4 regions of the Pseudocitrobacter faecalis genome follow, and region 2 is predicted to be linked to each of the others. Evidence: predicted binding sites of a transcription regulator. Region 2 holds the regulator's gene; each other region holds the start of a gene.
The links. Region 2 encodes PurR, which represses purine synthesis genes. Its sites were predicted from a motif close to CANGCAAACGTTTGCNTG; they were not measured.
Positions count from the first base shown of each region.

Region 1: tusA (sulfurtransferase TusA) is a predicted target of PurR. The motif match lies at 3,132-3,149, and genes of this name have one in related genera.
Region 3: purH (bifunctional phosphoribosylaminoimidazolecarboxamide formyltransferase/IMP cyclohydrolase) is a predicted target of PurR. The motif match lies at 3,179-3,196, and genes of this name have one in related genera.
Region 4: carA (glutamine-hydrolyzing carbamoyl-phosphate synthase small subunit) is a predicted target of PurR. The motif match lies at 2,580-2,597, and genes of this name have one in related genera.

Region 1 covers NZ_CBDDNJ010000002.1:4,746,386-4,751,529, reverse strand. The annotation lists gene ACOXYR_RS22850 (TRAP transporter large permease) at 1-1,126, opposite strand, end outside; gene ACOXYR_RS22845 (TRAP transporter small permease) at 1,138-1,647, opposite strand; gene ACOXYR_RS22840 (TRAP transporter substrate-binding protein) at 1,658-2,641, opposite strand; gene tusA (sulfurtransferase TusA) at 2,827-3,072, opposite strand; gene ACOXYR_RS22830 (7-cyano-7-deazaguanine/7-aminomethyl-7-deazaguanine transporter) at 3,272-3,937, shown strand; gene ACOXYR_RS22825 (DcrB family lipoprotein) at 4,011-4,568, shown strand; gene ACOXYR_RS22820 (MFS transporter) at 4,569-5,144, opposite strand, start outside.
Region 2 covers NZ_CBDDNJ010000002.1:1,838,149-1,843,292, reverse strand. The annotation lists gene sodB (superoxide dismutase [Fe]) at 1-476, shown strand, start outside; gene ACOXYR_RS09575 (MFS transporter) at 516-1,682, opposite strand; gene cydH (cytochrome bd-I oxidase subunit CydH) at 1,844-1,933, opposite strand; gene purR (HTH-type transcriptional repressor PurR) at 2,228-3,253, shown strand; gene punR (DNA-binding transcriptional activator PunR) at 3,250-4,182, opposite strand; gene punC (purine nucleoside transporter PunC) at 4,292-5,144, shown strand, end outside.
Region 3 covers NZ_CBDDNJ010000002.1:4,193,625-4,198,768, reverse strand. The annotation lists gene ACOXYR_RS20320 (DUF1481 domain-containing protein) at 1-117, shown strand, start outside; gene purD (phosphoribosylamine--glycine ligase) at 179-1,471, opposite strand; gene purH (bifunctional phosphoribosylaminoimidazolecarboxamide formyltransferase/IMP cyclohydrolase) at 1,483-3,072, opposite strand; rRNA gene ACOXYR_RS20305 (16S ribosomal RNA) at 3,662-5,144, shown strand, end outside.
Region 4 covers NZ_CBDDNJ010000002.1:3,703,005-3,708,148, forward strand. The annotation lists gene carB (carbamoyl-phosphate synthase large subunit) at 1-1,321, opposite strand, end outside; gene carA (glutamine-hydrolyzing carbamoyl-phosphate synthase small subunit) at 1,340-2,488, opposite strand; gene dapB (4-hydroxy-tetrahydrodipicolinate reductase) at 2,943-3,764, opposite strand; gene rihC (ribonucleoside hydrolase RihC) at 4,029-4,943, opposite strand; gene ispH (4-hydroxy-3-methylbut-2-enyl diphosphate reductase) at 5,010-5,144, opposite strand, start outside.

The DNA.
Region 1 (5,144 bases), 2.9 Mb from region 2:
CCACCGGCGGGGTAATCAGGCCAATTCCCAGATTCACCATCATGATCATGCCAAAATGTACCGGGTCGATGCCCAGCGCATTGGTCACCGGTAACAGCACCGGCGTCAGGATCAGGATAATCGGCGCCATATCCATCAGCGTACCAATCAGTAACAGCATAATGTTCAGATACATCAAAATGACGTACTTGTTATCAGACAGCGACGTAAAGAACCCGGTGATGCGCACCGGAAGCTGCATATAGGTCATCACCGCGCCAAATGCGGCGGCAAAACCAATCAAAATCATCACGATACTGACCGTTTTCACCGTCCGGCACATCAGCTTCGGCAGCTCGCTCCACTTATAATCACGGTAGATAAACATGGTCACGAAGAACGCCCACAAGCAGGCGACCGCCGCCGATTCGGTGGCGGTAAAAATCCCCGAGAGAATACCGCCGAGAATAATGACCACCGTCATCAGCCCCCACAGCGCATCGACAAAAATCTTCACCGCCTGCTTAAACGGGATGCGCTCCCCTTTCGGATAACCGCGCTTATGGGCAAAACCGAGACACAGGATCATCAGGCACAACCCCAGCAATAGGCCTGGTAGCACGCCCGCAATAAACAACGACGCAATAGAAACCGTGCCACCCGCTGCCAGCGAGTAAATCACCGAGTTATGGCTGGGCGGGATCAAAATCGCCTGCACTGAACCGCTCGCCGTCACCGCCGCCGCGTATTCGCGCGGGTAACCTTTTTTTTCCATCTCCGGGATCATCACGCTGCCGATAGACGCCGTATCCGCCACCGATGAACCGGAAATCGCGCCGAAAAAGGTCGAGGCGACAATGTTCACCAGCGATAGCCCACCGCGAATAAAGCCTACGAACAGATAGGCGAAATTGACCAGCCGCCGGGCGATGCCCCCCTCGGCCATGATCGCCCCCGCCAGAATAAAGAACGGGATCGCCAGCAGGGTAAACTTGTTCACCCCGCTGGTTATCTGAATCATCAGCGCCTCCAGCGGCAGGTCAATCCACAGCGCGCCGGCAACGGCACTTAAGCCCACCGCGAACGCGACGGGCATCCCCACGGCCAACAGAATGGCGAGGGTGAAAAGCAAAATAAACGCATCCATCTTTCACCTCATTAACCGTGGTTACCGATGAGCACCACCGGGCGGTGTTCCTGCGAACCGAACAGCAGGCGCTCAATCACGAACAGAATCAGCACAGCGGAACCCACCGGCAGCGGCAGATAGCTCTCGCCGGAGGTCATCACCGGGAATTCCGCAACGGGCTGCTCCCACAACTCGACGCAGAGCCAGAAGCTGTACCAGAACATCAGGACGGTCACCAACAGCATCAGTAAGTCCACCAGCCGCGCCGCCGCTTTTTGCAGCGCTGCGGGCAAGCGGTCGGTGAGCATATTGACCGCGATATGCGACCCGGCCCGATAGCCCACCGCCGCGCCGATAAAGGTGAAGGTCACCATGCAGATAATGGCAATCGGCTCCGGCCAGGATTCGCCCCGGTTAAGCACATAGCGAGAAAAAATCCCCACCGGAATGACTATCGTCATCAGCAGCAGTGACAACCCGGCGACCCACATCGCCAGCATATAGAGCCGGTCCATTGCGCGCGAAAAATGCTCTGACATAACGCCTCCGCTACTGGACATCAGCAATGGCTTTCATCAGATCCTGATGCTTTTCGCCATAGGCTTTTCGCACCGGTTCCGTGGCCTGAACAAAGAAGGTTTTGTCGATTTCGTGGAACTGCACGCCGCCCGCTTTCATCTTCGCCAGCGCCTGGTCGTTGTAGGCTTTCCACAGTTCACGCTGCTCCAGCTGCGCTTCATGGGCCAGGGTGATGATTTTTTGCTGATCGTCCGGGCTCAGTTTGTCCCACTTCACTTTCGAGTAGAGCAGCATTTCCGGGGTAATAAAGTGGCCGCTCAGGGTGTAGTTTTTGGCGACGGGCAGATAGTTATGGGCAATAAACGTCGGCGGGTTATTCTCCGCGCCGTCAATCACGCCCGTTTGCAGGCCGCTGTAAACCTCGCTCACGCCCATCGCCACCGAGTTCGCGCCCATATCTTTGAGTGTCGCCAGCGCAACCGGGCTGCCCTGCACGCGAATTTTCATCCCCTTGAGATCTTCCGCCTTCAGCACCGGCTCTTTAGTGATGAGATTACGCGTACCGGAATCCATCCAGCCGAGGAAGACCAGCCGCGATTTCGGATTGTTAGTGAGCTTGTCGCCAATCTGCTTACCGATCTCGCCGTCAATCACCTTATGCATATGATCTTCATCGCGAAAAACGTAGGGCAGCGTGAAGACTTCGATATCCGGCAAAATCGCCGCGACCGGGGCCATCGATACGCGGATCATGTCGATCGCCCCCATCTGCGCCTGCTCGATCATCTGCTTCTCATCGCCCAGCACGCCGCCGGGAAAGACTTTAATCTCCAGCTTGTCACCGGTTTGCTGTTTGAGTTTCTCCCCCATATGCTGCACCGCCACCACGTTCGGGTAGCCCTCAGGGTGAACGTCTGCGGCCTTGATCACCTGCGCCGAGGCGTAAGAGGTAAACAGGAAGGCAGCGGAGGAAAGGCACAAAGCGGCCACGAATGGCTTAACAGTCATCTTCATCGGTCGGCTCCAGCGGTATTGTTGCGGTAAGAGATAAAACGTTGTTTTAGTTTTCCGCTTAAAAACTAGACGGGAAGCGCGAGGTGGGCGGTGAGATAACTCACAAAAGAAACAATTTCGAAACGCGATTTTAACGATGTGATAACGATATTTCAGGGCAGATCACAGAATCTGCCCTGACAAAACTAGTGGCTTTTACGCAGCAGGTAGCGATACGGCAGGGTGTCGGTCTCTTTAGCAATCAGTTCATGTTCCATGAACGTACAGAAGCCGGGAATATCGCGGGTGGTTGCCGGGTCGTCGGCAATAATCAGCAGCGTTTCGCCCACGGGCATCGTGCGCACGGTTTTGCGCACCATCATCACCGGCTCCGGGCAACGAAGGCCAAGGGCATCTAAAGTATGGTTTGGGCTGGCGAACAGATCGGTCATTGTGGTCTCACCGTAGAAAAATCGGGCTTAGTTTACGCCGTGATTTCTGTGACGCAAGTCAGGTTAACGATTGCGTGAAAAACAACCATTGCAATGATGCGCGGAAGCAGTATCATTCGCTCCCTTATCGCGCAGGTAACGATAAGAATACGAACAGTTTTATTGGGTTCCCTCACCCCAATCACTAAAAAGGTACAATATGACTCCCTTTACATCCGTACAGCGCAAGCACGCGCTGGTTTGGCTATCGCTATTCCATTTGCTGGTTATCATATCCAGTAACTATCTGGTGCAGCTGCCGGTTTCTGTTTTTGGCTTCCACACCACCTGGGGCGCGTTCAGCTTTCCGTTTATTTTCCTTGCGACTGACCTCACCGTGCGCATTTTTGGCGCGCCGCTGGCTCGACGCATCGTTTTCGCAGTCATGCTCCCCGCACTGATGGTCTCCTACGCTATCTCATCACTTTTCTATATGGGTGAGTGGCAGGGGTTTGGCGCACTGGCGAGTTTCAACCTTTTTGTCGCTCGTATCGCCGCCGCCAGCTTTATGGCCTATGCACTGGGGCAAATCCTCGACGTGCATGTCTTTAACCGCCTGCGTCAAAGCCGACACTGGTGGCTCGCGCCGACGGCCTCGACGCTGTTCGGCAATATCAGCGACACGCTGGCCTTCTTCTTCATCGCCTTCTGGCGCAGCACTGACCCGTTTATGGCACAGCACTGGGTGGAAATCGCGCTGGTCGATTACTGCTTTAAAGTGCTGATCAGCATCATTTTCTTCCTGCCGATGTACGGCGTGCTGCTGAATATGCTGATGAAACGCCTGGCAGACAAATCCGATTTGTCAGCAATGCAGCCAGGTTAAAGGTTCGTTTTCCGAGTTGTGATAAGATGGGTGAATGAGCCGTTAATGGCCGTTTATCGAAAGGAAGAAGTCAATGCGCAAATTGGTGAAATACGTTGGTATTGGCCTGCTGGTTGCCGGGCTGGCAGCCTGTGACAACAGCGATACCAAAGCTCCGGCACAGGGTGCGGCGGCAGAGAGCAACGCCTCCGGGCAGCCGATTAACCTGCTGGATGGCAAGCTGAGCTTCTCATTACCCGCGGATATGACCGACCAGAGCGGGAAGATGGGCACCCAGAGCAACAACATGCACGTTTACTCTGATGCGACCGGGCAGAAAGCCGTGATCGTTATCGTGGGCGACAACACCGATGAAGACCTCGGCGTGATGGCGAAACGTCTGGAAGAGCAACAGCGCAGCCGCGACCCACAGCTGCAGGTTGTGACCAATAAATCCATCGAGGTGAAAGGCCACACGCTGCAACAACTGGACAGCATTATTTCTGCCAAAGGCCAGACTGCATACTCTTCCGTTATCCTCGGCAAAATTGACGGCAAGCTACTGACCATGCAGGTTACCCTGCCGGCAGACAATCAGCAGCAGGCGCAAACTGCCGCTGAAAACATCATTAACACTATCGTTATCAACTAATTAGTCTGATGATGACGCGGCCTTCGGTTGTTCAACCGGAGGCCTTTTTTTTAGCCGCCATCCCAGTAGCAGCGCAATCGCCACCAGCCCGGCGGCAGCAAGATAAATCGTCGACACGCCCATCCACGCCATCATCAGCCCGGCGAGCGGCCCGGTAATCCCGAGCGATAAATCCATAAACACCGTGTAGGTTGCCAGCGCGGAACCCTGATTTTGCGGCGGTACGGCCTTCACTGCCACCACACCCAGCGCCGGGAAGACCAGCGAGAAGCCTGCTCCCGCCAGGAAGGTGCCGATTTTCGCTATCAGTGGCGTATCAGCGATTCCGACCAACAGAAGGCCGATAATCTCAACCGAAAAACAGATCATGGCTACGTTCAGCCCGCCCAGACGGTTGATCCCGTTGGGGAACAGCAGGCGCGTGCCAACGAATGCGCAGCTAAAGAGCGTGAGCGCGAAGGCTGCGCCGTCCCAGCCTTTGGCGTCATAAAACAGCGTAATGAAGGTCGCGATAACGCCGAAGCCCGCCGAGGCCAGCGCCAGCGCCATGCCGTAGGGCCAGACGCGCCCGAGCAC
Region 2 (5,144 bases):
TTACCAACCTGAACAATATGGTTAAAGGGACGGCGTTTGAGGGCAAATCACTGGAAGAGATCATTCGCACCTCTGAAGGCGGCGTGTTCAACAACGCAGCACAGGTCTGGAACCACACCTTCTACTGGCACTGCCTGGCACCGAATGCCGGTGGCGAACCGACCGGTGACGTGGCGGAAGCCATCAACCGTTCTTTCGGTAGCTTTGCTGAGTTTAAAGCGCAGTTCAACGATGCAGCCGCGAAGAACTTCGGTTCTGGCTGGACCTGGCTTGTGAAAAAAGTCGACGGCAGCCTGGCAATTGTCTCTACCTCTAACGCAGGTACGCCGCTGACGACGGATGCCAAACCGCTGCTGACGGTCGATGTGTGGGAACACGCTTACTATATTGATTACCGTAATGCACGCGTTAGCTATCTGGAGCACTTCTGGGCGCTGGTAAACTGGAAGTTTGTTGCTGAGAATCTGGCGGCATAAAGAAAATGACGCAGAAGGGTTTCCCCTTCTGCGTTGTTGTTACTGGCTTACCACGACCTCTTCACCCTGAGAGCGGCTGCTGAAGAAAACCAGCAGTAGCGCCAGTCCTGCCACAATCGCCCCCATCACCGGCACAAAGCTGTAACCCAGTCCGCCAGAAATCACCGCACCACCGGCTACGGCACCTAAAGCATTACCGAGATTAAACGCGCCAATGTTGACGGAAGAAGAAAGCCCCGGCGCTTCATGCGCAACACGCATTACGCGCATCTGCAACGGTGGCACCACCGCAAAGGTCGCCGCGCCCCACACCACCATACTGAATGCGGCACCGATTTCCGTGCGCGCCAGGAACGGGATCGCCAGCATTATCAACATTAACAGCAGCAGAAAACCTTTCAGGGTACCGCTGACTGAACGGTCTGCAAATTTACCACCAAGATAGTTGCCGATGGAGAAACCTACACCAATCAGCACCAACATCAATGTGATAAAGGCAGGTGTCGCATCCGTGATAGTGTGCAGCACCGGCGAAATGTAGGTATAGAGCGTGAACATCGCCCCCGCGCCCAGCACGGTGGTGAGCAACGCAGACAGTACCTGCGGGCGAACCAGCACCGACAGTTCACGCTTCACGTCCGGTTTCTCACCCGCCCCGCCTTTCGGCAGCGACAGCCACAGACCAATAATCGCAATCACGCCGAGCCCGGCCGTCGCCAGGAACGACATACGCCAGCCGATCGTTTCTCCGAGCCATGTTGCCGCCGGAACGCCGCCGATGTTGGCGATGGTCAGCCCCATAAACATGGTCGCGACGGCGCTCGCTTGTTTATCTTTCGGTACCACGCTTGCGGCAACAACCGATCCCAGACCAAAGAACGCACCGTGATTGAGGCTGGTAATAATGCGCGACAGCATTAACGTAGTGTAATCCGGTGCAATCGCGGAAAGGACGTTGCCCAAAGTGAAAATCGCCATCAGGAAGATTAACGCGTTGCGCCGTGCGCGATGTGAAAGCAGCAGCGTCATCAGCGGCGCGCCAACCATCACACCTACAGCGTAAGCGCTGATCAACATGCCAGCGGCGGGAATCGAGACATCAACCCCTTTGGCAATAACGGGTAATAGCCCCATTGGCGAAAATTCGGTGGTACCGATTCCGAATGCGCCTACGGCTAACGCCAGTAAGGGATAATTCACTTTCATGCTTTGACTCCGGTTTGCCGCAAACGCAAGGCGGCGTGACAACAGATGGCAAAAGCATGACATCAATCACAAAAAAACAGAAGTGAACAAATTAGCAAAATATTTTTGCTGAATTGATAACAATCGAAGAGAGGGAGAGCCGTCTCTCCCTTTAGGATGGGTTAATGCAGGACGGCGGTCAGCGCAGCAGCAACGATCAGCGCCAGCGTAATAACCGTGGTGGTAATTGACATCTTCAGTTCGGTACTCATCAATTTTTCTCCTTATTATCCCCACACCAAAAGTGAGCTATGTCATTTTTGCACACTTAATCGCAAAAATCTTCCCGGATTTCACGCAATAACCGATTTTGCGCTTCCACTTTTGTCAAAGATAAGACAAAATTCGACGCTTATTAAAAAGTGTATCGGCCATTGACCCCCTCCTGTCGTCCTGTGTCGTTTTCCCGGCGAACCGCAATTCATAACATTGCGCCAGGGTGAGTGAAGGCAAACGTTTTCGTATTGAATCGATCAGGGGCAGGCCCGGGTCTGGAGTGAGATGGAATGGCAACTATTAAAGATGTAGCGAAGCGCGCAAACGTTTCCACTACAACTGTATCACATGTGATTAACAAGACGCGTTTTGTCGCCGAAGAGACGCGTGAAGCGGTGTGGGCGGCAATCAAAGAATTGCACTACTCTCCCAGCGCCGTGGCCCGCAGTCTGAAGGTCAATCACACCAAATCCATTGGTTTGTTGGCGACCAGCAGTGAAGCTGCCTACTTTGCAGAAATTATTGAAGCCGTTGAGAAGAACTGCTTCCAGAAAGGCTATACCCTGATCCTCGGTAATGCGTGGAACAATCTTGAGAAACAGCGCGCGTATCTCTCAATGATGGCGCAGAAGCGCGTGGACGGCCTGCTGGTGATGTGTTCAGAATATCCGGAATCATTGCTGCAAATGCTGGAAGAATACCGCCATATTCCGATGGTGGTCATGGACTGGGGTGAAGCGAAAGCCGACTTTACCGACTCGGTTATTGATAACGCCTTTGAAGGCGGCTACATGGCTGGTCGTTATCTGGTGGAACGCGGACATCGCGAAATCGGCGTGATCCCAGGCCCACTGGAGCGTAACACCGGCGCGGGTCGTCTGGCTGGCTTTATGAAAGCCATGGAAGAGATGATGATCAAGGTGCCGGAAAACTGGATTGTGCAGGGCGATTTCGAACCGGAGTCCGGCTACCGCGCGATGCAGCAAATACTGTCCCAGAATCCGCGCCCTACCGCTATCTTCTGCGGCGGCGATATCATGGCGATGGGCGCGTTGTGCGCCGCAGACGAAATGGGCCTGCGCGTGCCGCAGGATATCTCGCTGATTGGTTATGACAACGTGCGCAACTCGCGTTTCTTTACGCCAGCACTGACCACTATCCACCAGCCGAAGGACTCCCTCGGGGAAACCGCCTTCAATATGCTGATGGACAGAATCGTCAGCAAACGCGAAGAGTCGCAGTCCATCGAAGTGCACCCGCGCCTGATTGAACGCCGTTCCGTGGCCGACGGCCCGTTCCGCGATTACCGCCGTTAAGCGTCTTTGCGGACGCTCGAGTCGGGCGTTCGCAACCATTCATTGTTCAGCGTTTCACTGTCCCCTAAATAGTCGAGTAACCAGCTTAGCGCTGGTGAACTGTCGTTTTGCTGCCAGGTCAGACAACAGGCGGCATCGGGAAACGGGTTTTCCAGTGCCAGTGCCGCCCATTCGCCTTTATCAATCTTTGGTTGCGCAAAATGATCTGGCACCATTCCAACGCATAATCCAGCAGATAAACAGGTTTCTGACGATTCCCAGTCCGGTACCACGACCCGCTTCTGGTTATCCAGTAACCAGGTGGTACGTTTAGGTAACGAACGCGATGTATCTTCGCGCACCAGTGACGGCCAGTTGCGCAACACGTCATCACTGAGCGGCCCCTCCATTTGTGCCAGTGGATGCGAGCGGGCGACCACGCACTGCCAGCTCAGCATGCCCATATCCCGGAACGCATATCGCCCCCCTACGGGTATCGCGCGTGTCGCGCCAATCGCCAGTTCAACTCGCCCATCCGCCAGCGCATCCCATACGCCATTAAAAACTTCCTGGTAGACCAGCAGCTCTACATCACTGAAGTGGCGATAGAAATCAACAATCATCTGTCGTGTGCGTTCGGGTTTGACAATGTTATCCACGGCAATCGCCAACTGCCCACGCCAGCCGTTGGCTATTTGTTGACACTGCTGACGGGTGATCTGCATTTTTTTGATAACAGAGCGCCCCTCTTTCAAAAACCATGCCCCTGCAGGGGTTAATTCCACATCCCGGTGACGACGTTCAAACAGCGGAACCGCCAGCCACTCCTCGAGTTGCCGTACTGTATAACTGATTGCAGAAGGCACACGGTGGAGCTCATTTGCCGCGCCGCTAAAGCTTCCGTTCCGCGCGACAGCATCCACAACTTCCAGCGAATATTCAGACCACATTTTCTGCTCACAAAATTTTTGAAACCACTACGCAAATATTAGCGTTTCACAAGGCAGTTTTCACTCTCTACACTCTCAGCCTCCTCATCTGTACAAAAAAGGCGTTTTTATGCAACCTGGGAAAGGATTTTTAGTCTGGCTGGCGGGCCTGAGTGTTTTAGGCTTCCTCGCCACCGATATGTATCTTCCGGCTTTCGCCGCGATTCAAAGCGATCTGCAAACACCGGCTGCCGCCGTGAGCGCGAGTCTGAGTTTATTCCTTGCCGGGTTTGCCGTAGCACAGCTGCTGTGGGGGCCGCTCTCAGATCGCTATGGCCGCAAGCCTGTCCTGCTGATTGGCCTGACGATTTTTGCCCTTGGTTGTCTGGGAATGCTGTGGGTACGCGATGCCACCACCCTGCTCGTTCTGCGATTCGTGCAGGCAGTCGGCGTATGTGCCGCAGCGGTAACCTGGCAGGCGATGGTGACCGATTATTATCCGGCACAGCGAACTAACCGTATTTTCGCGACCATTATGCCGCTGGTCGGGCTTTCTCCGGCGCTGGCACCGCTGTTGGGAAGCTGGATCCTGCACCACTTTGAGTGGCAGGCTATCTTTGCTACGCTCTTTGCCATCACGCTGATTTTGATGATCCCCGCGTTGCGCCTGAAATCCGCTCACAAAAAGGTCACGGTAAGTGGCGATAAGCTGACATTTATGAAGCTGTTACGCAGTCGCGATTATCGCGGTAACGTCCTGGTGTATGCGGCCTGCTCGGCAAGCTTCTTCGCCTGGTTGACGGGCTCACCGTTTATTCTGAATGCGATGGGATATAGCCCGACCGTGATTGGACTGAGTTATGTGCCACAAACCATTGCTTTCCTCGTCGGTGGTTATGGCTGTCGCGCAGCACTGCAAAAGTGGGATGGCGCAAAACTGCTGCCATGGCTGCTGTTAATTTACGCTGTCAGCGTCCTTGCCA
Region 3 (5,144 bases), 2.4 Mb from region 2:
CGTCGTTCATCGGTAGAGGTGAGTATTGCCTGGCTGGAATCGCCAGAAGGGACGCAACTGTTGCTGGTTGCTAACCAGGACTACTGTACCTGGCAGCCAACAGAAAAGAATTTTTAAGCCTTTCGCTTAAGAGCTGGTGGCTTGGCCCGGTGTATCACCGGGCATCTGGGATCGTTAGTTACTCGCCTCGCTCGCGCGCAATTGCCCGATAACCAATATCAGTACGGCTAAAGCTACCGTCCCAGTGAATATCGTTCAACAGTGTGTAGGCGCGTTTCTGGGCTTCCTCAACGGTATGTCCCAGCGCCGTCACGCACAGCACGCGCCCGCCGCTGGTCACCACCTGCTCGTCATCTGCCAGTTTTGTACCCGCATGGAACACTTTACCGCCTTCCACTTCTTCCAGCGGCAGACCGTGGATCACGTCACCGGTGCGGTAATCACCTGGATAACCGCCCGCTGCCATCACTACGCCAAGCGAGGCGCGTTCATCCCACTCGGATGTTTTCTCGTCCAGCTTGCCTTCACAGGCCGCCAGGCAGAGTTCAACCAGGTCGGACTTCATGCGCAGCATAATCGGCTGGGTTTCCGGATCGCCAAAGCGGCAGTTGAATTCGATAACCTTCGGATTGCCCTGTTTATCGATCATCAGGCCTGCGTAGAGAAAGCCAGTGTAGGTATTACCTTCCGCCGCCATGCCTTTCACGGTTGGCCAGATGATACGTTCCATGGTGCGCTGATGAACCTCATCGGTCACCACCGGCGCAGGAGAGTAAGCGCCCATTCCGCCGGTGTTCGGCCCGGTATCTTTATCGCCTACACGTTTGTGATCCTGACTGGTGGCCATCGGCAGCACATGCTCGCCGTCCACCATCACGATAAAGCTCGCTTCTTCGCCGTCGAGAAACTCTTCGATAACAATGCGATGACCCGCGTCGCCAAAAGCGTTGCCTGCCAGCATATCGTGAACAGCCGCTTCCGCTTCTTCCAGCGTCATCGCCACGATCACGCCTTTACCCGCTGCCAGACCGTCAGCTTTAATGACGATCGGCGCGCCTTTCTCACGCAGATACGCCAGTGCAGGTTCTACCTCGGTGAAGTTCTGGTATTCCGCCGTGGGGATCTTATGGCGGGCCAGGAAATCTTTGGTAAACGCTTTAGAACCTTCCAGCTGCGCGGCACCTGCCGTTGGGCCGAAGATTTTCAGCCCGGCGGCGCGGAAGGTATCCACTACACCTTTCACCAGCGGCGCTTCCGGGCCGACAATGGTCAGATCTACCTTTTCGTTTTGCGCGAAGTCCAGCAGCGCCGGGATATCGGTCACGCCGATAGCGACGTTTTGCAGCGCAGGCTCCAGCGCCGTTCCCGCATTACCCGGTGCGACAAATACGGTCTCAACCAGCGGCGACTGCGCCGCTTTCCAGGCCAGCGCGTGCTCGCGCCCGCCGTTACCAATCACTAATACTTTCATTTGTCGCTCCATTAATGGCGGAAGTGGCGCATGTCGGTAAAGAGCATCGCAATACCGTGCTCGTCAGCAGCGGCAATCACTTCGTCGTCACGGATTGAACCGCCAGGCTGAATAACGCAGGTCACGCCTGCAGCGGCGGCAGCATCAATACCGTCGCGGAACGGGAAGAATGCATCGGAAGCCATTGACGAACCTTTCACTTCCAGACCTTCATCGGCAGCTTTAATACCGGCGATTTTGGCGGAGTACACGCGGCTCATCTGGCCTGCACCAATACCGATAGTCATATTGCCTTTGGCATAGACGATAGCGTTGGATTTCACGAACTTCGCCACTTTCCAGCAGAACAGCGCATCACGCAGTTCCTGCTCGGTCGGCTGACGTTTGGTGACGACGCGCAGTTCTTCTGCACCGACCATCCCCAGGTCACGATCCTGAACCAGCAAGCCGCCATTCACACGTTTGAAATCGAGGCCTGGAACACGTTCGGCCCACTGACCACAGGTCAGAACGCGCACGTTCTGTTTGGCGGCAGTGATTTTCAGGGCATCTTCGCTGGCGGACGGCGCAATGATCACTTCGACAAACTGACGAGAAATGATGGCCTGTGCGGTTTCGGCATCCAGCTCGCGGTTAAAGGCTATAATGCCGCCGAATGCGGAAGTCGGATCGGTTTTATACGCACGATCGTAAGCATCAAGAAGGGAATTACCGATAGCTACGCCGCAAGGGTTAGCGTGTTTCACAATCACACAGGCCGGTTCGGCGAACTCTTTCACGCACTCCAGCGCCGCATCGGTATCGGCGATGTTGTTGTAGGAAAGGGCTTTACCCTGAACCTGGGTTGCGGTGGCAACAGAGGCTTCTTTCACATTCTCTTCTATATAGAAGGCAGCCTGCTGGTGGCTGTTTTCGCCATAGCGCATATCCTGCTTCTTAATGAAGTTCAGATTCAGCGTGCGTGGGAAGCGACCGGCGGCGTCTTTACTTTCGCCGTGATAGGCCGGAACCATGCTGCCGAAGTAGTTGGCAATCATACTGTCGTAGGCGGCGGTGTGTTCGAAAGCTTTGATGGCGAGATCGAAACGGGTAGCAAGCAGAAGCGAACCTTCGTTAGCATCCATCTCTTTAATAATGGCGTCGTAGTCGCTGCTCTTCACCACGATGGCAACATCTTTATGGTTCTTCGCTGCGGAGCGCACCATCGTCGGGCCGCCGATATCGATGTTCTCAACTGCATCTTCCAGCGAGCAGCCTTCACGGGCAACGGTCTGGGCGAACGGATACAGGTTAACGACCACCATATCGATAGGCTCAATGTGGTGCTGTTCCATGATGGCATCATCCTGGCCGCGACGCCCCAGAATACCGCCGTGTACTTTTGGATGCAGAGTTTTTACGCGTCCATCCATCATTTCCGGGAAACCGGTGTAATCGGAAACTTCGGTCACCGGCAAACCTTTATCTGCTAACAGGCGCGCTGTGCCACCGGTAGAGAGCAGCGCCACACCACGTGCGGAGAGTGCCTGGGCGAATTCAACGATACCGGCCTTGTCAGAGACACTGAGCAGGGCGCGGCGGACTGGACGACGTTGTTGCATGGTAAATCCCCTGGATTTGACTATTACAGAGAGCGTTAGCTGAATTTTTCGCAAAAAACTCAGCTAACGCCCCTTACGGGGCATCCTTGTTTTGCGGTCGCATTGTAACGAAAACGTTTGCGCAACGCTCGCGAATTTTTCTTTTTCATTCAGGTTGTCCGATTTTCGTCATCTCCATCTCCCTTAGAAAGAAAAAAGATCGGCAGTTCTGTGGGTAACTCTGTGTATAAAAGGGTATAAGGCGGGGTTTTGCTGTGAATTTCAGCAGTCAGTAAAATTACTGCATATTTAGGGTTGCAGCCTCATGAGAACTCCCTATAATGCGCTCCCACTGACACGGCAACAGCCGCTTCGGTTGAAGAGAAAAATCCTGAAAATCAGGGTTGACTCTGAAAGAGGAAAGCGTAATATACGCCACCTCGCGACAGTTCGCTAAAGCGCGTCGCAACTGCTCTTTAACAATTTATCAGACAATCTGTGTGGGCACTCAATGATACGGATTCTTAACGTCGCAAGACGATAAATGAATACCAAGTCTCTGAGTGAACACGTAATTCATTACGAAGTTTAATTCACGAGCATCAAACTTAAATTGAAGAGTTTGATCATGGCTCAGATTGAACGCTGGCGGCAGGCCTAACACATGCAAGTCGAACGGTAACAGGAAGCAGCTTGCTGCTTTGCTGACGAGTGGCGGACGGGTGAGTAATGTCTGGGAAACTGCCTGATGGAGGGGATAACTACTGGAAACGGTAGCTAATACCGCATAACGTCGCAAGACCAAAGAGGGGGACCTTCGGGCCTCTTGCCATCGGATGTGCCCAGATGGGATTAGCTAGTAGGTGGGGTAATGGCTCACCTAGGCGACGATCCCTAGCTGGTCTGAGAGGATGACCAGCCACACTGGAACTGAGACACGGTCCAGACTCCTACGGGAGGCAGCAGTGGGGAATATTGCACAATGGGCGCAAGCCTGATGCAGCCATGCCGCGTGTATGAAGAAGGCCTTCGGGTTGTAAAGTACTTTCAGCGAGGAGGAAGGTGTTGTGGTTAATAACCACAGCAATTGACGTTACTCGCAGAAGAAGCACCGGCTAACTCCGTGCCAGCAGCCGCGGTAATACGGAGGGTGCAAGCGTTAATCGGAATTACTGGGCGTAAAGCGCACGCAGGCGGTTTGTTAAGTCAGATGTGAAATCCCCGGGCTCAACCTGGGAACTGCATTTGAAACTGGCAAGCTTGAGTCTCGTAGAGGGGGGTAGAATTCCAGGTGTAGCGGTGAAATGCGTAGAGATCTGGAGGAATACCGGTGGCGAAGGCGGCCCCCTGGACGAAGACTGACGCTCAGGTGCGAAAGCGTGGGGAGCAAACAGGATTAGATACCCTGGTAGTCCACGCTGTAAACGATGTCGACTTGGAGGTTGTGCCCTTGAGGCGTGGCTTCCGGAGCTAACGCGTTAAGTCGACCGCCTGGGGAGTACGGCCGCAAGGTTAAAACTCAAATGAATTGACGGGGGCCCGCACAAGCGGTGGAGCATGTGGTTTAATTCGATGCAACGCGAAGAACCTTACCTGGTCTTGACATCCACAGAACTTAGCAGAGATGCTTTGGTGCCTTCGGGAACTGTGAGACAGGTGCTGCATGGCTGTCGTCAGCTCGTGTTGTGAAATGTTGGGTTAAGTCCCGCAACGAGCGCAACCCTTATCCTTTGTTGCCAGCGGTTAGGCCGGGAACTCAAAGGAGACTGCCAGTGATAAACTGGAGGAAGGTGGGGATGACGTCAAGTCATCATGGCCCTTACGACCAGGGCTACACACGTGCTACAATGGCATATACAAAGAGAAGCGACCTCGCGAGAGCAAGCGGACCTCATAAAGTATGTCGTAGTCCGGATTGAGTCTGCAACTCGACTCCATGAAGTCGGAATCGCTAGTAATCGTAGATCAGAATGCTACGGTGAATACGTTCCCGGGCCTTGTACACACCGCCCGTCACACCATGGGAGTGGGTTGCAAAAGAAGTAGGTAGCTTAACCTTCGGGAGGGCGCTTACCACTTTGTGATTCATGACT
Region 4 (5,144 bases), 1.9 Mb from region 2:
CGGCGATATACCAGATACGCTCTGCGCCAGCGTCTTTTAGCTCGCGGCGAATTTTGGTCAGCGCTTCCGGGTCATCGAGGCTGACTTTCGGGTCAAAACCTGTCGCGCCCACTTCCAGGCCGCGCAAGGCTTTTTGCAGCGATTCCTGCTGCGTGCGACCAATCGCCATGACTTCACCAACCGATTTCATCTGAGTGGTCAGACGGTCGTTAGCACCGGCGAATTTCTCAAAGTTGAAGCGAGGAATTTTGGTGACCACGTAGTCGATGGACGGTTCGAAGGAAGCCGGAGTACGGCCACCGGTGATGTCGTTCATCAGCTCGTCGAGGGTATAACCTACCGCCAGTTTCGCCGCCACTTTAGCAATCGGGAACCCCGTGGCTTTTGAAGCCAGCGCGGAGGAGCGAGACACACGCGGGTTCATTTCGATAACAATCAGACGACCGTTTTTCGGGTTCACCGCAAACTGGACGTTGGAGCCGCCAGTTTCCACGCCGATTTCACGCAGTACCGCCATCGAGGCGTTACGCATGATTTGGTATTCTTTATCGGTCAGCGTCTGGGCTGGTGCTACGGTGATGGAGTCACCGGTGTGGATGCCCATCGCATCAAAGTTTTCGATGGAGCAGACGATGATGCAGTTGTCGTTTTTATCACGCACCACTTCCATCTCGTACTCTTTCCAGCCGATCAGCGATTCATCAATCAGCAGCTCGTTAGTCGGGGAGAGATCCAGACCGCGTTCGCAGATTTCTTCGAACTCTTCGCGGTTATAAGCGATGCCGCCACCGGTGCCACCCATCGTGAAGCTAGGGCGAATAATGCACGGGAAGCCAACGTCAGCGGCAACCACCAGCGCTTCTTCCATGGTGTGCGCGATACCTGAACGTGCGGTATCAAGGCCGATTTTCTTCATCGCCACGTCGAAACGGCGGCGGTCTTCTGCTTTATCAATCGCATCGGCGGTCGCACCAATCATGGTGACACCGAACTCTTCCAGCACGCCCTGACGCTCCAGTTCCAGCGCGCAGTTCAGCGCCGTCTGGCCGCCCATGGTCGGCAGCACCGCATCCGGACGCTCTTTCTCAATAATCTTGCGCACCACTTCCCAGTGAATCGGCTCGATGTAGGTCGCATCCGCCATTTCCGGGTCGGTCATGATGGTTGCCGGGTTGGAGTTCACCAGAATGACGCGGTAACCCTCTTCACGCAGCGCTTTACAGGCTTGCGCGCCAGAGTAGTCAAACTCACACGCCTGGCCGATAACAATCGGGCCCGCACCCAGAATCAGGATACTTTTTATGTCTGTACGTTTTGGCATGGCTCTTATAACTCCTGATTATTTCGCGGACTGACGGTATTGCTCGATAAGCTCGATAAAGTGGTCGAACAGCGGTGCAGCATCGTGCGGGCCTGGGCTCGCTTCCGGGTGTCCCTGGAAACTGAACGCGGGCTTATCGGTACGATGAATCCCCTGTAGGGTGCCGTCGAACAGGGATTTATGCGTCACGCGCAGATTTTCAGGCAGCGTCGCTTCATCCACCGCAAAACCGTGGTTCTGTGCGGTGATCATCACCACATTCTTATCGATATCTTTCACCGGATGGTTGCCGCCGTGGTGGCCGAACTTCATCTTGATGGTCTTCGCACCGCTCGCCAGCGCCAGTAACTGATGGCCGAGGCAGATGCCGAATACCGGAATGTCGGTTTCGAGGAATTTCTGAATCGCGGTAATCGCGTAATCGCACGGAGCCGGGTCGCCCGGGCCGTTAGAAAGGAACACGCCGTCCGGGTTCATCTTCAGCACCTCTTCCGCAGAAGTTTGCGCCGGTACGATGGTCAGGCGGCAGCCACGGTCAACCAGCATGCGCAGAATATTGCGTTTCGCGCCAAAATCGTAGGCAACGACGTGGAATGGCAGCTCTTCTTCTTTTTTCGCTTCCGGCAATTCTTCTGCCAGCGTCCAGCTCCCCTGCGTCCAGCTGTAGGATTCGCGGGTGGTAACTTCTTTCGCCAGGTCCATTCCGTTCAGGCCCGGGAACGCACGCGCTTTTTCCAGCGCCAGCGCCGCATCGAGGTTATCCCCAGCGATGATGCAACCGTTCTGCGCACCCTTCTCGCGCAGCAGACGCGTCAGCTTACGCGTATCGATATCGGCAATCGCCACAATGTTATGGCGCTTCAGGTAGGAAGAGAGGTCTTCAGTATTGCGGTAGTTGCTGGCAATCAGCGGCAGGTCGCGGATAACCAGACCCTGCGCATGAACCTGAGAAGACTCTTCGTCAGCAGCATTGGTGCCGACATTGCCGATATGAGGATAAGTAAGAGTAACGATTTGGCGGGAATAGGAAGGATCAGTGAGGATTTCTTGATAACCGGTCATTGAAGTATTGAAAACGACTTCCCCAACCGCCGAACCTGTTGCCCCTATGGCCCGACCGTGAAACTGGGTTCCGTCTTCCAGAACCAATAGCGCTGACTTAATCAAAACACCCTCCAGAGAATATTCACTCACTTTATTTGCATATTAATTCACGACAGTGACATAAATCAATGCAAATCTGCTTACCTTTGAATTTCTGGCAAACGGCGGCATTCTAGAGAGAGCCCAGACAAAAGTCTACCTTAAAGGGCATTTTTTATTATTATTTTGCGCCACTGGCTTTAACTGGCGCTTTTAACAGGCAAAAAGATCATCTAACTCACATCAGAAAACGCTTGCGGGGCTGAAAGAATGTTAAAAACAGGACAGGGCAGGGAAAAAGTAGACCAGATGGTCAAAATTTACATTTAAATAACCATTATCACAGAGATAAGTGAATATTTTTAGCCTCTCACCTCTTAATTCATATGAGATAGATAAAATAAAGGGCGATAAAATATCGCCCTATGCAATCAATAACTTACTGACTGCAATACCACATCACGATGGGTAATAAATACTATAATTCATTAAGATTAAGCACATCACGCATATCAAAAAGACCACTTTGCTTCGATTTAAGCCACAAAGCCGAACGCACCGCCCCGTTAGCAAAGGTCATACGGCTGGAGGCCTTATGCGTAATCTCAACGCGCTCGCCAATATCGGCGAACATCGCCGTATGTTCGCCGACGATATCGCCCGCACGTACGGTCGCAAAACCGATCGTGCCAGGCACACGTTCGCCCGTATAGCCTTCGCGGCTGTATACGGCACACTCTTTCAGATCTTTATCCAGCGCAGACGCAATCGCCTCACCCATTGCCAGCGCCGTGCCTGATGGGGCGTCCACTTTATGACGATGGTGCGCTTCAATGATTTCGATGTCGGTATAGTCGCCCATCACTTTGGCGGCTTTCTCCAGCAGCTTCAGCATGACGTTCACGCCAACGCTGAAGTTAGCGGCAAAGACAATCGCGATATCCTGAGAGGCATCGCGAATCGCCTGCTTGCCGGCATCATCAAAACCGGTGGTTCCGATAACCATGCCTTTCCCGTGTTCACGGCAGAACGCCAAATGCGTCAGCGTGCCTTCCGGGCGGGTAAAATCGATAAAGACATCAAAATCATCTTTAACCGCGTCCAGGCTGCTCTGAACGGTCACACCGGTTTTCCCCGCACCCGCCAGCTCACCCGCATCACTACCCAGCAGGCTGGAACCTTCGCGCTCCAGCGCCGCGCCCAACTGAACGCCGTCCATTGCCATCGCCGCCTGAATTAACTGGCGCCCCATACGTCCCCCGGCCCCGGCAATGGCGACACGGATTTGTGCATCATGCATAGCTATTCTCTTTTGTTAATTTTGCGTAAACCGTTCTCAGAGTAACCAGCCCGCCCGGAGGCCGCCAGCCGAAAACGCCCATAATTAGAATTAAATGATAAACAGAGGGGAATATCAGTAAAAGCCATGATTCATCGGGAAGGACGAATCATGGGTAAAGCTGAAAGGTTAAAGCGTAAACCTGACACTTTTCCACCGTTCAAATGGAAAGTGTCTAAATTATCTCCGTTTCCCAACAGAATTATTCATAGCATAAGAAGACGATTAAGGTGCCAGCCGCAACACCTCCGCTACCCACTCACGGAACCCTTCCACATCCAGCCCCAGCGCAACCTGCACATTCGCAGGTTGCCCAAGTCGTCCCTCAATATCCACCACAGTGGTTCCGGCGGTGTAGGTTCCCTGAGTCTCGACGGCGACAAAACAGGGTTTCAGAGTGAACAGTTTCGGCCGTACCAGCCAGGCGATAGCACAGAGATCGTGCATGCGCAGGCCGCTTTGCATACTGCCGCTGCGGTAGTGGCTGAAGAGCGAATGCAGCATTTTTCCGGTTTTGTTGAGCGCCGGAAGGGTTGCCAGATATTCCGGCGTTAGCACCGCCTGGTTAGTCACATCCAGACCGCACATCACAATTTCCAGCCCACTCTGGAAAACTTGCGCAGCGGCTTCCGGGTCGATGGCGATATTAAATTCGGCGTTTGGCGTGAAGTTACCGCGCCCCGCCGAGCCGCCCATAATCACCAGGCGACGGATATTGAATTTGCACTCCGGGAATTGAGAAAGCAGCAGCGCGATATTGGTGAGTGGGCCGATGGCAACCAGTGTGACAGGTTCCGGTGAGTGCATCAGCGCATCACGAATGGCGATAAAAGCGGGTTTCTCCAGCGGTTGACGCTGATGTTCGGTAAAGTCGTAACCTTCCATACCGGACTGCCCGTGCACATAGGCCGCATCGCGTAGCGGACGCACCAGCGGCGTTGCCGCCCCCTGAGCCAGCGGAACGTTCGCCTCCCAGAAATGCAGCAACTGGAGAGCGTTACGCGTGGTTTTTTCGACGGAAACGTTGCCCGCCACAGTCGTCATTAGCTGGAGATCCAGTTCCGGGGCAAACAACGCAGCCGCAATGGCGGCGGCATCGTCGATGCCAGGGTCGGTATCGAGAATAATCGGCAGGCGCATATTTCCTCCATAAAAAAATGCCAGACATTAAGTCTGGCATCTTGTCATATTTATGAAGGGAATAACTTACTCGACTTCACGAACATCCACACGCAGTTCCCGCGGCACTTCGAAAACAATGTTCTCTTCGCGCCCTTCCAGCGGGATGGCTTCGCCGCCCCCGAGGGTTTGCAGGCGCGCAATCACATTCTGCACCAGGAT